2 regions of the Streptomyces sp. NPDC002788 genome follow, and region 2 is predicted to be linked to the other one. Evidence: riboswitches for the same ligand, from Rfam matches in the RefSeq annotation. Region 2 holds a riboswitch; the other holds the start of a gene.
The links. Region 2 has a riboswitch for S-adenosylmethionine ahead of thrC (threonine synthase). Riboswitches for the same ligand answer to the same signal wherever they lie in the genome.

Region 1 (7,050 bases), on a different contig from region 2:
TGGCTGTTCGGCTTCCTGCTGTTCGTCCTGGGCATGTTCACCGGTTTCACCGGCTACTCGCTCCCGGACGACCTGCTCTCCGGCACCGGTGTCCGCTTCACCCAGGGCGCGATCCTGTCCGTGCCGATCGTCGGCACGTACATCTCGATGTTCATGTTCGGCGGGGAGTTCCCGGGTACCGACTTCGTCGCCCGGTTCTACTCGGTCCACATCCTGCTGCTGCCGGGCATCATGCTCGGGCTCGTGGTCGGCCACCTGATCCTGGTCTTCTACCACAAGCACACCCAGTTCGCGGGTCCCGGCCGGACCAACAAGAACGTCGTCGGCATGCCGCTGCTGCCGGTCTACGCGGCCAAGGCCGGAGGCTTCTTCTTCCTGGTCTTCGGTGTCATCGCGGCCATCGCCGGCCTCGTGACCGTCAACCCGATCTGGGCCCTGGGTCCCTACCGGGCCGACCAGGTGTCGACGGGCGCACAGCCCGACTGGTACATGGGCTTCGCCGAGGGTCTGGTCCGCGCCATGCCGGGCTGGGAGATCAACTTCTGGGGTCACACGCTCGTCCTGGGCGTATTCATCCCGCTGGTCCTCTTCGGCCTGTTCCTCGGGATCATCGCCCTCTACCCGTTCATCGAGTCGTGGGTCACCGGGGACAAGCGCGAGCACCACATCCTGGACCGGCCGCGCAACGCCCCGACGCGCACCGCCTTCGGTGTCGCCTGGATCACCGGCTACATGATCATGCTGATCGGCGGTGGCAACGACATCGTCGCCACCCACTTCCACCTGTCGATCAACGCGGTCACCTGGTTCGTCCGGATCGGGTTCTTCCTCGGACCGGTCGTCGCGTTCATCATCACCAAGCGCATCTGCCTCGGCCTCCAGCGCCGCGACAAGGAGAAGGTGCTGCACGGCCGCGAGACCGGCATCATCAAGCGCCTGCCGCACGGTGAGTTCATCGAGGTGCACGAGCCGCTCAGCCAGGAGCAGATGTACACGCTCACGGCGCACGAGCAGTACAAGCCGGCCGAGATCGGCCCGACGGTCGACAAGAACGGTGTCGAGCGCAAGGTGAAGGGCACCGAGAAGCTGCGCGCCAAGCTCAGCGACGCCTACTACGGCGAGGACGCCCAGATCCCGAAGCCCACCGCCGAGGAGTACCGGGAGATCACCAGCGGCCACGGCCACCACTGATCACTGCTTCGCCACGCCACGCCAAGGGCCCCGTCCGGTGTTCGGACGGGGCCCTTCGCCGTGCCCTGGCCTGGATAGGGTGGACCTCGTCGAGACTCTCGTCCCGCGGTGCGGGACGCCTGACCCTGGAGCGGCTTATGAGCGCTGTGACCCCCGCTGGAGGCGACACCGCGGCGGGCCGCTCCTGGCCCCTGCTGTTGAACGGCCTGCTGGAGGGCCGGGACCTGACCGCCGACGACACCGCGTGGGCGATGGACCTGATCATGCGCGGCGAGGCGACCGACGCGCAGATCGCCGGGTTCGTGGTGGCGCTGCGCGCCAAGGGCGAGACCGTCGAGGAGATCGCCGGATTCGTCCGGGCGATGTACGAGCACGCGAACGTGATCGAGGTGCCGGGCCCGGCGGTCGACATCGTCGGCACGGGCGGCGACGGGGCGAAGACCGTCAACATCTCCACGATGTCGGCCATCGTCATCGCCGGCACGGGGGCGAAGGTCGTCAAGCACGGCAACCGCGCGGCGTCCTCGGCGTCCGGGGCGTCGGACGTCCTGGAGAAGCTCGGCGTCAATCTGGAGCTGCCGACGCAGCGGGTGGCGGGGGTGGCCGAGGAGGCCGGGATCACCTTCTGCTTCGCGGCGAAGTTCCACCCCTCGATGCGGTACGCGGGCGCGGCACGCGGGCAGTTGGGCATCAGGACGATCTTCAACGTCCTCGGCCCGCTGACCAACCCCGCGAAGGTCCGGGCCCAGGCCGTCGGTGTGGCGGACCCGCGCATGGCGCCGATCGTCGCGGGCGTATTCGCCGAGCGCGGCAACTCGTCCCTGGTCTTCCGCGGCGACGACGGCCTCGACGAGTTGACCACCACGTCCACGTCCCGGGTGTGGATCGTCCGGGACGGCAAGGTGACCGAGGAGGCCTTCGACCCGCGCGACGTGGGCCTCGAACTGGTCCCGGTGGAGGCGCTGCGCGGCGCGGACGCCTCCTACAACGCCGAGGTCGCCCGCCGGCTGCTGGACGGCGAGACCGGCCCGGTCCGCGACGCGGTCCTGCTGAACTCGGCGGCGGCGCTGGTGGCGCTGGAGCCGGGCGCGGGCACGCTGGCCGAGCAGATCCGCGCCGGCATGGCGAAGGCCGCCGAATCGATCGACTCCGGGGCCGCAAAGCGGACCCTGGAGCGCTGGGTGGCGGCGAGCAACAAGTAGCGCGGGTGTCCCGCAATCCGGACGCGGGTTGCGGGACCTCGATCATTCCCGTACGTTCCTGTCCAGGTCATGAGTGACAGTCATGAGGCCCCGGCCGACTGTCCGGCAACCCTCCGTCCGTGGCGGGGTGCCCCGGGTGAAGACCAGGTCGTAGGCAGCAAGGCCTACGGCAAGCGCGGACCCCTCGCGAAACCAGGGGTCCTGGTCGTTCGAGGGAGCCTTCCGTGAGCAAGCGAATGCGATAGGGCCGCAGAGCCCCGCCTCCGCATCCTCTTTCCTTTCACCCCCCGCTCGTAGCCGTACGTGTTCGCGGGGCGGATTCCACCTGCCTTCACGGGAGTTGCGCCATGTCCGTCTCCACTGTTGCCGCCGACCAGTCCGTTTGTTCCCCGTTGCCCGTTCTGGGGCGGGATGTCACCGTGCCGCTCGTCACCGGGGGCGAGGTCAGCTACGCCGCGCTCGACTACGCCGCCAGCGCCCCGGCGCTCCAGCGGGTCTGGGACGACGTCGCCGCCTACGCGCCGTACTACGGCAGCGTCCACCGCGGTGCCGGGTACCTCTCCCAGCTGTCGACCGACCTGTTCGAGAACGCCCGCCGGACCGTCGCCGAGTTCCTCGACTGCCGGGACGGCGACCAGGTGGTGTTCACGCGGTCCACCACCGACTCCCTCAACCTCCTCGCCGCCGCCCTCCCGGACGACTGCCAGGTCTTCGTGTTCGAGACCGAGCACCACGCCTCCCTGCTGCCCTGGCGCAACGCGCGCGTCAGCTACCTCGACGCCCCGCGCAGCCCCCGTCAGGCCGTCGAGACCCTGGAGCGCGCCCTCGCCGACCGGGACCCCTACGGGCCCGCCCTCGTCTGCGTCACCGGCGCCTCGAACGTCACCGGCGAGCTGTGGCCCGTGCGGGAGCTCGCAGCGGCCGCGCACGCCCACGGCGCCCGGATCGTGCTCGACGCCGCCCAGCTGGCGCCGCACCACCCGGTGTCCGTCGCGGATCTGGACGTCGACTGGGTCGCCTTCTCCGGGCACAAGCTGTACGCGCCCTTCGGCTCCGGCGTGCTGGCCGGGCGGGCCGACTGGCTGCGCGCGGCCGAGCCGTACCTCGCGGGCGGCGGTGCCTCGCGGAAGGTCTCGCGGCGTGACGACGGGGGCGTCGACGTGGAGTGGCACGAGACCGCCGCCCGCCACGAGGCCGGCTCCCCGAACGTCATCGGCGCCTACTCCATCGCCTCCGCCTGCAAGGCCCTCACCGAAGCCGGGTTCGACACCCTGGTCGCCCGCGAGCGGTACCTGATCGAGAAAGTGCGCGCGGGTCTCGCCGAGGTGCCGCAGGTCCCGATCCTCTCCCTGTTCGGCGAAGACGCCCCGCGCGTCGGCGTCCTGTCCTTCGTCGTCGAGGGCTGGAACAGCTCCCACTTCGCCGCCGCCCTCTCCGCCGAGTACGGCATCGGTGTCCGGGACGGGCTGTTCTGCGCCCACCCGCTGGTGCGCACGCTGCTCGGCAGCGACCCGCTGACGCAGGGCGAGTGCGGGTCGCCCGAGGCCGCGCCCGGGGAGAAGTCGCTCAACGCCATCCGGGTCAGCTTCGGCGCGGGCACGCCGGACGAGCACGTGGAGCGGTTCGTGCGGGCCGTGAAGGAGCTCGTGACGGACGGGGCGAAGTGGAACTACCGCACGGAGGACGGGCGCTGCGTGCCGGACACCTCGGCTTGAACGGCCCGGTCGGAGACCAGTGACAGCCGGGTGCCGAGGACGATCATCCGCAGGGCGCGTTCCGTGGCGTCCGTGAGCAGTTCGCTCGCGCGCAGCAGCGCCTCGGCCAACTCCATCGGGGCGGGCAGGATGCCGTGGCAGGCGTCCACGCCCGGCACCTCGTGCGCGCCCTCGCCGAGGGTGCCGGCCAGGGCCAGGACCGGGCGGCCGTAGAGCTTGGCCCGGCGGGCCACCTCGGCCGGGACCTTGCCGCGCGGCGTCTGGTGGTCCAGGGCACCCTCGGCGGTGACGACGAGGTCGGCGCGGGCCAGGCGGGCGTCCAGGTCGAGATGGTTCAGCAGCACGTCGAAGCGGGGCAGGAGGCGGGCGCCCAGGGCGGCGAGACCGGCTCCGAGGCCGCCGGAGGCCCCCGTTCCGGGGCCGAAGCGAAGCTCGGTGTCCGGCACGGCGGCATCCCGGGTCAGGACGAACGCCCAGTTCTCCAGCGCCGCCGACAGCTCCTCCACCTGCGCCGGCGTCGCGCCCTTCTGCGGTCCGAAGACCCGGGCCACGCCCCGTTCGCCGCACAGGACGTTGTACGGATTGCAGGCGACGAGGAGTTCGACCTCGGACAGCCGGGCGTCCAGGCCGGTCGGGTCGATGCGGTGCAGGCGGGTCAGCTCCCGGCCGCCGCGGGGGAGTTCCCCGCCCTCCTCGTCCAGCAGCCGGGCGCCCAGCGCCTGGAGCGCGCCCGCGCCCCCGTCGGAGGTACCGGAGTCGCCGCAGCCGACCAGGATCCGGCGTACCCCGGTGTCGAGGGCGGCACGGATCAGCTCGCCGACGCCGTACGTGGTGGTGGCGCCCGGGTCGCGCAGGTCGTGCGGGACGAGGGAGAGGCCGGCGACCGCGGCCATCTCCACCACGGCGGTGTCCCCGTCGCCCAGGAGGGCGAAGTGGGCGGCGACGGTCTCCTCGACCGGGCCTGTCGCGGGCACGGTGACGATCGTGCCCCCGGTCGCGGCGGCCAGGGCGTAAGCCGTGCCCTCGCCGCCGTCCACCAGGGGCACGAGGTCGATCTCGGCGCCGGGCAGGACCCGGCGCACGCCGGCCGCGATGGCGTCGGCGGCGGCCTCGGCGGACAGGGACTCCTTGAAGCCACTGGGGGCTACGACGACGCGGTTCGGCATGGAGGGCTCCTCAACGGGTGACGGACACGCCGAGCAGCGGCCACACCGCGACGGCGAAGAGCAGGACGAGCGCGGCGGTCAGCGGCGCCAGGAAGGCGGACAGCCGCAGCAGGTCGCGCGGGGTGTAGGTGGGGGTGCCGGGGATCTGCGCGAAGAGCGTGACCGGCTTGGCCGAGGCGGGCAGGGTGTGGCAGAAGCCCGCCGCGGCGGTGGAGGCGAGGGCGGCGGCGACCGGGTTGACCCCGACGCCGAGGGAGGCGGCCACGACCAGCGGGACCAGGACCGAGGAGCGGGCCGAGCGGGACTGCAGGACCAGGTGGGCCGCCGTGCTGACGGCGATCACCAGCGCCAGGAACAGCACCGGGGACTCGTTCGTCGGCAGCCCGGACACCAGCCACTTCGCCGCGCCCGAGTCGGCGAGCGCGACGCCCATCGCCATCGTCGCCGCCATGAACAGCAGCAGCGACCAGGGCACGGTCTTCAGCGCGTCCTTCAGCCGCACGGTGCCGAGGGCGGGCGAGGAGGCGATGACCGCGCCGATCAGTGCGACCAGGGCCGGCGGAACGCGGTGCAGCGGCTCACTGCACCACAGGACGATCACGGTGGCCAGCAGCAGGGTGCAGCGTTTCTCGGCCTGGCTCCAGGGGCCGGTGACCGGCTGCTCGCTGTGCTCCTGGATCCGCTCGGGGGTGATGTGGACCGGGCCGGTGCGGTCCGCGCGCCGGGTCGTCGTCAGCAGGACCAGTTCCGCGGCCAGGTGGGAGGAGGTCACGGCCAGCGGCAGACCCAGCAGCAGCCACTGGGTGAAGCCGACATGCTGCCCGGTCGTCTCCCACAGCACGGACACGGTGATCAGATGCGCGCCGGCGCCGATCAGGGTCGCCACCGCCGACAGCAGGATCACGGTCGGGAACAGCAGCGCCAGCATCACGACCAGCCGCTTCCGGGCGGCGAGGACCTTGGCGAGGGCGAGGAACACCGGCAGCGCGAGCGCGGCCCGGCCGGAGGTGGCGGGCACCGCGAACGCCGTGACGACCAGGGCGGCCGTCGTCAGGTGCACCAACTGCCGTACGGTCCGCGCCCCAGTGACCAGGAACACCGCCGCCCGCCCCGCGAGCCCGGTCCGGCTCACCGCGGCCGCCAGCACGAACGCGCAGATCAGCAGCCAGACAGTGGCGTCACCGAGCGTCCCGAACAGGGTGTCGCTGCTGATCACCCCGGTCACCGTGAGGGCCAGCCCGGCACCCAGCGCGATGTAGGTGTCGTCGATCGACGTCCCGATCCAGGTGCAGGTCGCCAGCGCGAACACGGCGAGTGTGAACCGGGCGTCGCCTGCGAGCCCAGTGAAGTTCCCGGGGATCGCCAGCAGCGCACACAGCGTCAGCGCCACGCACAGGGCGGTGAGAGCTCGTGGGTTCCATGTCACGTCATCGAGGGTTCATCCCGGGGGTGAGCCGCCGATGAGCCGAACATGAAGGGAGCTTCACCCGGTGGGGAGCCGGTACCCCATCCCCCGCACCGTCTCCACCCGCTGGGCCCCCAGCTTCTTCCGCAGCGTCCGCACGTACACGTCCACGATGTTGGACCCCGGGTCGAAGTCGTACCCCCACACGTGGGACAGGATCTGCTCCCGGGACAGCACCTGCCCCGGATGCCGCAGGAACAGTTCCAGCAGCACGAACTCACGGGCCGTCAGGTCGACCGTGCGCTCCCCGGAGCGGGCCCGGCGCGTGCGCAGGTCGAGGCTCAGGGTGCCCGACCTGAGCACCGTCACCT
Region 2 (7,050 bases):
GCCGCGGCCGTGCCCGTGATGTCGTAGGGGTTCACCGTGATCGCGTCCTCGCCCAGCTCCTCGTGTGCCCCGGCCTCCCGCGACAGCACCAGCGCGCAGCCCGCGTCGGAGAGGAGCGGGACCTCCTTGGCCACGAGGTTCATGCCGTCGCGGATGGGATTGACGAGCGCCACGTCGGCGAGCCGGTACGCGGCCAGGGAGCGCGCGAAGTCGTCCTGGACGTGCAGCACGACCGGCGTCCAGCCCGGCGTGCCGTACTCGGCGTTGATCTCGTCGGCCAGGCGCTGCACCGCGGCCGTGTAGTCCCGGTACACCGTGAGGTCCTGCCGCGAGGGGTAGGCGAAGGCGACGTGTACCACGCGCTCGCGCCACTCGGCGTGCGTCTCCAGCAGCCGCCGGTACGCCAGCAGCCCGCGCACGATGTTCTTCGACAGCTCCGTGCGGTCGACCCGGACGATGGTGCGGCGGCCCTCGCCGATCTCCTCGCGCAGCGCGGCCATCCGCTCCTCGACGTCCCTCTCGTGCGCCCGCTTGCGCAGGAAGTCCGCGTCGGCGCCCAGTCCGTGCACGCCGATGCGCGTGCCCCCGAGCCCGCCCGCGAACCGCTCGGCGCACGCGACGAACGCGTCCGCCCATCGCTGAGTGAGGAAGCCCAGCCGGTCCGCGCCCAGCATGCCGCGCAGCACCTGTGCGGCCACGTCGTCCGGCAGCATCCGAAAGTACTCCGGCGGCGCCCACGGCGTGTGCGAGAAATGCCCGATGCGCAGGTCGGGGCGCAGTTCGCGCAGCATGCCCGGCACCAGCGTCAGGTGGTAGTCCTGCACCACGACCGCCGCGCCCTGCGCCGCCTCCTCGGCCAGCGCCTCGGCGAACGCCCGGTTGTACGTCTCGTACGACGCCCACTGCCGCCGGAACTCCGCGTCGAAGACCGGCTCCAGCGGTGTCTGGTACAGCATGTGGTGCACGAACCACAGCACCGAGTTGGCGATGCCGTTGTACGCGTCCGCGTGTACGTCGGCGGGGATGTCCAGCATCCGCACGCCGTCCTCGCCGACTCCGCGCCGGACCGCCTCCCGGTCACCGTCGGACAGCGCCGAGCACACCCACAGCGCGTCCGCGTCCGCTCCGATCGCCGACAGCCCCGAGACCAGCCCGCCACCGCCCCGTTTGGCGTTCAGCGAACCGTCCTCACCCACCGCGTAGGAGACCGGACCGCGGTTGGAGGCAACCAGTACCTGTGCAGCACCGTACGTCGAACCCATAGGCCTCAACCTAGCCCGGCCGGTAAACGCTCAAACGTACGGACCTGCCGCATCCGGCCGAAAACAGCCAGGGTCAGGCCGCCCGCCGTGCCCGGTACTCGGCGATCTCCACCATCGGCGGACGCTCCTCGGTGTCCACCGAGTAGGTGCGCGCTTCGAAGCCCTCCCCGCCGCGCTCGAACTGGGTCAGGGACGGCCGGATCAGATGCCCCCGGGCCAGCCGCAGCTGGCCTGTGCGGTAGATCTCGGCGGCCATCCGGCCCAGTGCCTGCCCGTCCTGGTGCCGGTGCTTGCGCACCCCGACGTCCACCTGGGCGAGGGCGTCCAGGCCCACCAGGTGCAGGGCGTCCACCAGCATGCCCAGCTCGACGCCGTAGCCGACGGGGAACGGCAGCCGCTCCAGCAGCGAGCGGCGGGCCGCGTACTCGCCGCCCAGCGGCTGCACGAACCCGGCCAGCTGCGGCCAGTGCATGTTGAGCAGTGGGCGCGCCATCAGCTCGGTGACCCGGCCGCCCTGCCCGGCGGCGCCGCCCAGCGGACGGTCGTACATGCCCTTGACCAGGGCCACGTCCGGGTCGGTCAGCAGCGGGCCGACGATCCCGGAGACGAAGTCGGACGAGAAGTCCCGCAGGTCCGCGTCGACGAAGCAGACGATGTCGCCGCGTGTGACGAGCAGCGAGCGCCACAGCACCTCGCCCTTGCCGGGCACGGTGGGCAGGCGCGGGAGTATCGCGTCCCGGTGCACCACCGTCGCGCCCGCGGCGGCGGCCACCTCGGACGTACGGTCGGTGGAGCCCGAGTCCACGACGACGAGTTCGTCCACGAGCGGGACCTGCAGCATCAGGTCGTGCCGGATGACGGAGGCGATGTCGCCGACCGTCTCCTCCTCGTTCAGGGCGGGCAGCACCACGCTCACCGTCCGGCCCGTGCGCTGCTTGGCGGCCAGGATCCGGTGGAGCGGGCGTTCGTTCGCGGACCAGGAACGGGTGCTCAGCCAGCGCTCGACTTCTTCCAGCACCGTGGCGGCTCCTTAGCGTTCTCTCGGCGGGACGGAATGTGACGCGTCTCGCGGTTCGGACGACTCCCTCAACTGTCCTGGTCGTCGGTTACAGTCTTGAACAACGCGGATGACCATCGCATGTCCGGGGTCGCCCGCCGCCTACAACCACATACAGCTCATCCAGAGGGGCAGAGGGAAACGGCCCGATGAAGCCCCGGCAACCCTCCAGTCGGTTCTCGTAGGTCACTGGCGACCACAGCGCGAGGCTCCCGGCTAGGGAAGGTGCCAAATCCGTCTCACGGCGAGATGCGTCGTGAGGAAGATGAGGAGAAAGGGCCTCGCCTCACATGGCTGTGCAGACTGTTGCAAGCACCACGAACTCCACCGTAGACCTCGGCCCGGCCGCCGCTCTGAGCTGCCGCGAGTGCGGTCACCGCGTGCCCCTCGGCCCGGTCTTCGCCTGCGAGGAGTGTTTCGGTCCGCTGGAGATCGCCTACGACTTCTCGGCCTACGACGTCGAGGAGCTGCGGAAGAAGATCGAGGCGGGCCCCGCGAACATCTGGCGCTACGCCCCGCTGCTGCCGGTCCCGGCCGACGTGGCGGACAAGCCGAACATCAACCCGGGCTGGACCAAGCTGGTCAAGGCCGACAACCTCGCGCGCGAGCTGGGTGTCGACGCCGGCAAGCTCTTCGTCAAGGACGACTCCGGCAACCCGACGCACTCCTTCAAGGACCGTGTCGTCGCCCAGGCCCTGGAGGCCGCCCGCGCCTTCGGCTTCACGACGCTCTCCTGCTCCTCCACCGGCAACCTCGCCGGCGCGGTGGGCGCCGCCGCGGCCCGGGCCGGCTTCCGCTCCTGCGTGTTCATCCCGCACGACCTGGAGCAGGGCAAGGTCGTCATGGCCGCGGTCTACGGCGGCGAGCTCGTCGGCATCGAGGGCAACTACGACGACGTGAACCGCTTCTGCTCCGAGCTGATCGGCGACCCGGCCGGCGAGGGCTGGGGCTTCGTCAACGTCAACCTGCGGCCGTACTACGCGGAGGGCTCCAAGACCCTCGCGTACGAGATCTGCGAGCAGCTCGGCTGGCGGCTGCCGGACCAGATCGTGGTGCCGATCGCCTCCGGCTCCCAGCTCACCAAGATCGACAAGGGCCTGCAGGAGCTGATCAAGCTCGGGCTGGTCGAGGACAAGCCGTACAAGATCTTCGGCGCGCAGGCCGAGGGCTGCTCGCCGGTGTCCGCGGCGTACAAGGCCGGCCACGACGTCGTGCGCCCCCAGAAGCCGGACACCATCGCCAAGTCGCTGGCGATCGGCAACCCGGCGGACGGGCCGTACGTGCTCGACATCGCGCGGCGCACGGGCGGTGCGGTGGAGGACGTGAACGACGAGCAGGTCGTCGAGGCGATCAAGATCCTCGCCCGGACCGAGGGCATCTTCGCGGAGACCGCCGGTGGTGTGACGGTGGGCGTGACGAAGAAGCTCATCGAGAACGGGGCACTGGACCCGTCGTCGACGACCGTGGTGCTGAACACCGGGGACGGCCTCAAGACGCTGGACGCGGTGGCGGGGACCGGGCTCACCGCGACGATCCGACCCAACCTGGACTCGTTCCGGGACGCCGGACTCGCCTGACCGTTGTTCGCCGCGGCCGGTGGGGGCTGGTCGCGCCCGCGCGGCGGAGCCGCACATCGACACCACCCCGCGCCCCTCAGGCGCGCCACCCAGCCGTAGCTGCAATCGAACCGGAGGTCGTACCCCGATGAGTGTCACCGTTCGCATCCCCACCATCCTGCGCACCTACACCGGCGGGCAGGCCGAGGTCGCCGCCGACGGGGCGACCCTCGGCGAGGTCATCGCCGATCTGGAGAAGAACCACACCGGCATCGCCGCCCGCGTGCTGGACGACCAGGGCAAGCTGCGCCGGTTCGTCAACGTGTACGTCAACGACGACGACGTGCGGTTCGAACAGGGACTGGAGACGGCGACGCCGGACGGCGCCGGCGTGTCGATCATCCCGGCCGTCGCCGGCGGCTGAACCGGTCGACCGGCTTGTTGTTACCTTGAGTAATGCCGGTCACTGAGAGTTCATCGAATTGCCCCCTCCGTGAGAGAAGCGGAGGGGGCAATTCTGTGTGATTGAGCGCGGTACAGTTGGGGAACGCGTTCCCGATCCCTTGATCGGAACCCTGAATTCCTGCCGCGAGCCCGACAAGATGTAGCCAAAGTGTGCGCACCTTTCGCGGCTTTTGCTCTTTTTGTGTGGCCCGACTTGCCCTGAATTCGGGTGAATTCTCCCTTTATTCCGGACCCTGCGCGTCCAGAATTCTCGTCCGATTGACCTGTTGCAGACGGCAGTTGGACAGATACATTCAGCCGCGGTCGACGCGTTCCGGCGCACGCCCCCAACCGTGGGGGGTGAGGTCTGACCCGGATCCGCGAAGTGTGGATCTGTGCAAGGGCCAGTAATAGGGGAGTTAGGCATGGCTCAGGGCACCGTCAAGTGGTTCAACGCGGAGAAGGGGTACGGCTTCATCGCGGTCGACGGTGGTGCGGATGTTTTCGTCCACTACAGCGCGATCCAGATGGACGGCTACCGCACCCTTGAAGAGGGTCAGCGGGTCGAGTTCGAGATCTCGCAGGGCCAGAAGGGGCCGCAGGCCGACATGGTTCGCGTCTCTGCCTGAACGCGCACCACGACCAAAGCTCAAGCGACCGGTCTTCTCAGAAGGGCCCGTACCCCCCGGGGTGCGGGCCCTTCGGCCTGTTCGAAGGCCCCGTCGACGGTGTTCGCGGGTGGCTGAGCGCCCCGGCCGATCCCCCGGAGGCGCTCGCCCCCGCCCGTCACCCGACCGCCACCCCTCAATGAGCACCCGCTGCGCCGGAGCGCCTTGCACTCTGTGGGGTCGAGTGCTAATCATTGCGTTAGCACTCTGAAGGTGAGAGTGACAACGTAAGGACCGGGTCGGTGAGGCCCACGGGCCGGGTGGGGCAAGGAACCACCCCGGTCGGGGGCCGTCCGTCGCGGGCGCGGGCGCGGTCCGAAGTAATCACCCCCAGTCCTGGAGGGACCACTTCACATGGCCAAGATCATCGCGTTCGACGAGGAGGCGCGGCGCGGCCTCGAGCGCGGCATGAACCAGCTCGCGGACGCCGTCAAGGTGACGCTCGGCCCCAAGGGCCGCAACGTCGTCCTCGAGAAGAAGTGGGGCGCGCCCACGATCACCAACGATGGTGTGTCCATCGCCAAGGAGATCGAGCTCGAGGACCCGTACGAGAAGATCGGCGCCGAGCTGGTCAAGGAAGTCGCCAAGAAGACGGACGACGTCGCCGGTGACGGTACGACCACGGCGACCGTTCTCGCCCAGGCCCTGGTCAAGGAGGGCCTGCGCAACGTAGCCGCCGGCGCCAACCCGATGGCCCTCAAGCGCGGTATCGAGAAGGCCGTCGAGGCCGTCTCCGCCGCCCTGCTGGAGCAGGCGAAGGACGTCGAGACCAAGGAGCAGATCGCCTCCACGGCCTCCATCTCCGCCGCCGACACCCAGATCGGCGAGCTCATCGCCGAGGCGATGGACAAGGTCGGCAAGGAAGGCGTCATCACCGTCGAGGAGTCCCAGACCTTCGGTCTGGAGCTGGAGCTCACCGAGGGTATGCGCTTCGACAAGGGCTACATCTCGGCGTACTTCGCGACCGACATGGAGCGTATGGAGGCCGTCCTCGACGACCCGTACATCCTGATCGCGAACTCCAAGATCTCCAACGTCAAGGACCTGCTCCCGCTCCTGGAGAAGGTCATGCAGTCGGGCAAGCCGCTGCTGATCATCGCCGAGGACGTCGAGGGCGAGGCCCTGTCGACCCTGGTCGTCAACAAGATCCGCGGCACCTTCAAGTCCGTCGCCGTCAAGGCCCCGGGCTTCGGTGACCGTCGCAAGGCGATGCTCCAGGACATCGGCATCCTCACCGGCGGCGAGGTGATCTCCGAGGAGGTCGGCCTCAAGCTGGAGAACGCCACGATCGACCTCCTGGGCAAGGCCCGCAAGGTCGTCATCACCAAGGACGAGACCACCATCGTCGACGGTGCCGGCTCCGCCGACCAGGTCCAGGGCCGGGTCAACCAGATCCGCGCCGAGATCGAGAACAGCGACTCGGACTACGACCGCGAGAAGCTCCAGGAGCGTCTGGCGAAGCTGGCCGGCGGCGTGGCCGTCATCAAGGCCGGTGCCGCCACCGAGGTGGAGCTCAAGGAGCGCAAGCACCGCATCGAGGACGCCGTCCGCAACGCCAAGGCTGCCGTCGAGGAGGGCATCGTCGCCGGTGGTGGCGTGGCCCTGCTCCAGGCCTCCACGGTCTTCGAGAAGCTGGACCTCGAGGGTGACGAGGCGACCGGCGCCAACGCCGTGAAGCTCGCGCTGGAGGCCCCGCTCAAGCAGATCGCCGTCAACGGTGGCCTCGAGGGCGGCGTCATCGTCGAGAAGGTGCGCAACCTGCCCGTCGGCCACGGCCTGAACGCCGCGACCGGTGAGTACGTCGACATGATCGCCGAGGGCATCATCGACCCGGCGAAGGTGACCCGTTCCGCTCTGCAGAACGCCGCCTCCATCGCCGCGCTGTTCCTCACCACCGAGGCCGTCATCGCCGACAAGCCGGAGAAGGCCGCCGCGCCCGCCGGTGGCGGCATGCCGGGCGGTGACATGGACTTCTGATCGACCTGGTCGATCAACGTCCTTGCCGAGGGCGGCACTTCCTGTTCCGACAGGGGGTGCCGCCCTCGGGCGTGTGCGGGATCACA

Region 1: linked by a shared signal. The riboswitch ahead of ACWD1U_RS17780 (aminotransferase class V-fold PLP-dependent enzyme) and the one ahead of thrC (threonine synthase) in region 2 are both predicted to bind S-adenosylmethionine.

The regions. Positions count from the first base shown of each region.
Region 1 is NZ_JBSFVB010000008.1:320,643-327,692, reverse strand. It holds gene qcrB (cytochrome bc1 complex cytochrome b subunit) at 1-1,191, shown strand, start outside; gene trpD (anthranilate phosphoribosyltransferase) at 1,329-2,393, shown strand; SAM riboswitch class IV at 2,459-2,575, shown strand; gene ACWD1U_RS17780 (aminotransferase class V-fold PLP-dependent enzyme) at 2,741-4,108, shown strand; gene ACWD1U_RS17775 (glycerate kinase family protein) at 4,063-5,274, opposite strand; gene ACWD1U_RS17770 (SLC13 family permease) at 5,285-6,700, opposite strand; gene ACWD1U_RS17765 (response regulator transcription factor) at 6,758-7,050, opposite strand, start outside.
Region 2 is NZ_JBSFVB010000010.1:142,783-149,832, forward strand. It holds gene ACWD1U_RS20185 (alpha,alpha-trehalose-phosphate synthase (UDP-forming)) at 1-1,262, opposite strand, end outside; gene ACWD1U_RS20190 (glucosyl-3-phosphoglycerate synthase) at 1,336-2,280, opposite strand; SAM riboswitch class I at 2,436-2,591, shown strand; gene thrC (threonine synthase) at 2,610-3,896, shown strand; gene ACWD1U_RS20200 (ubiquitin-like small modifier protein 1) at 4,024-4,299, shown strand; gene ACWD1U_RS20205 (cold-shock protein) at 4,745-4,948, shown strand; gene groL (chaperonin GroEL) at 5,342-6,964, shown strand.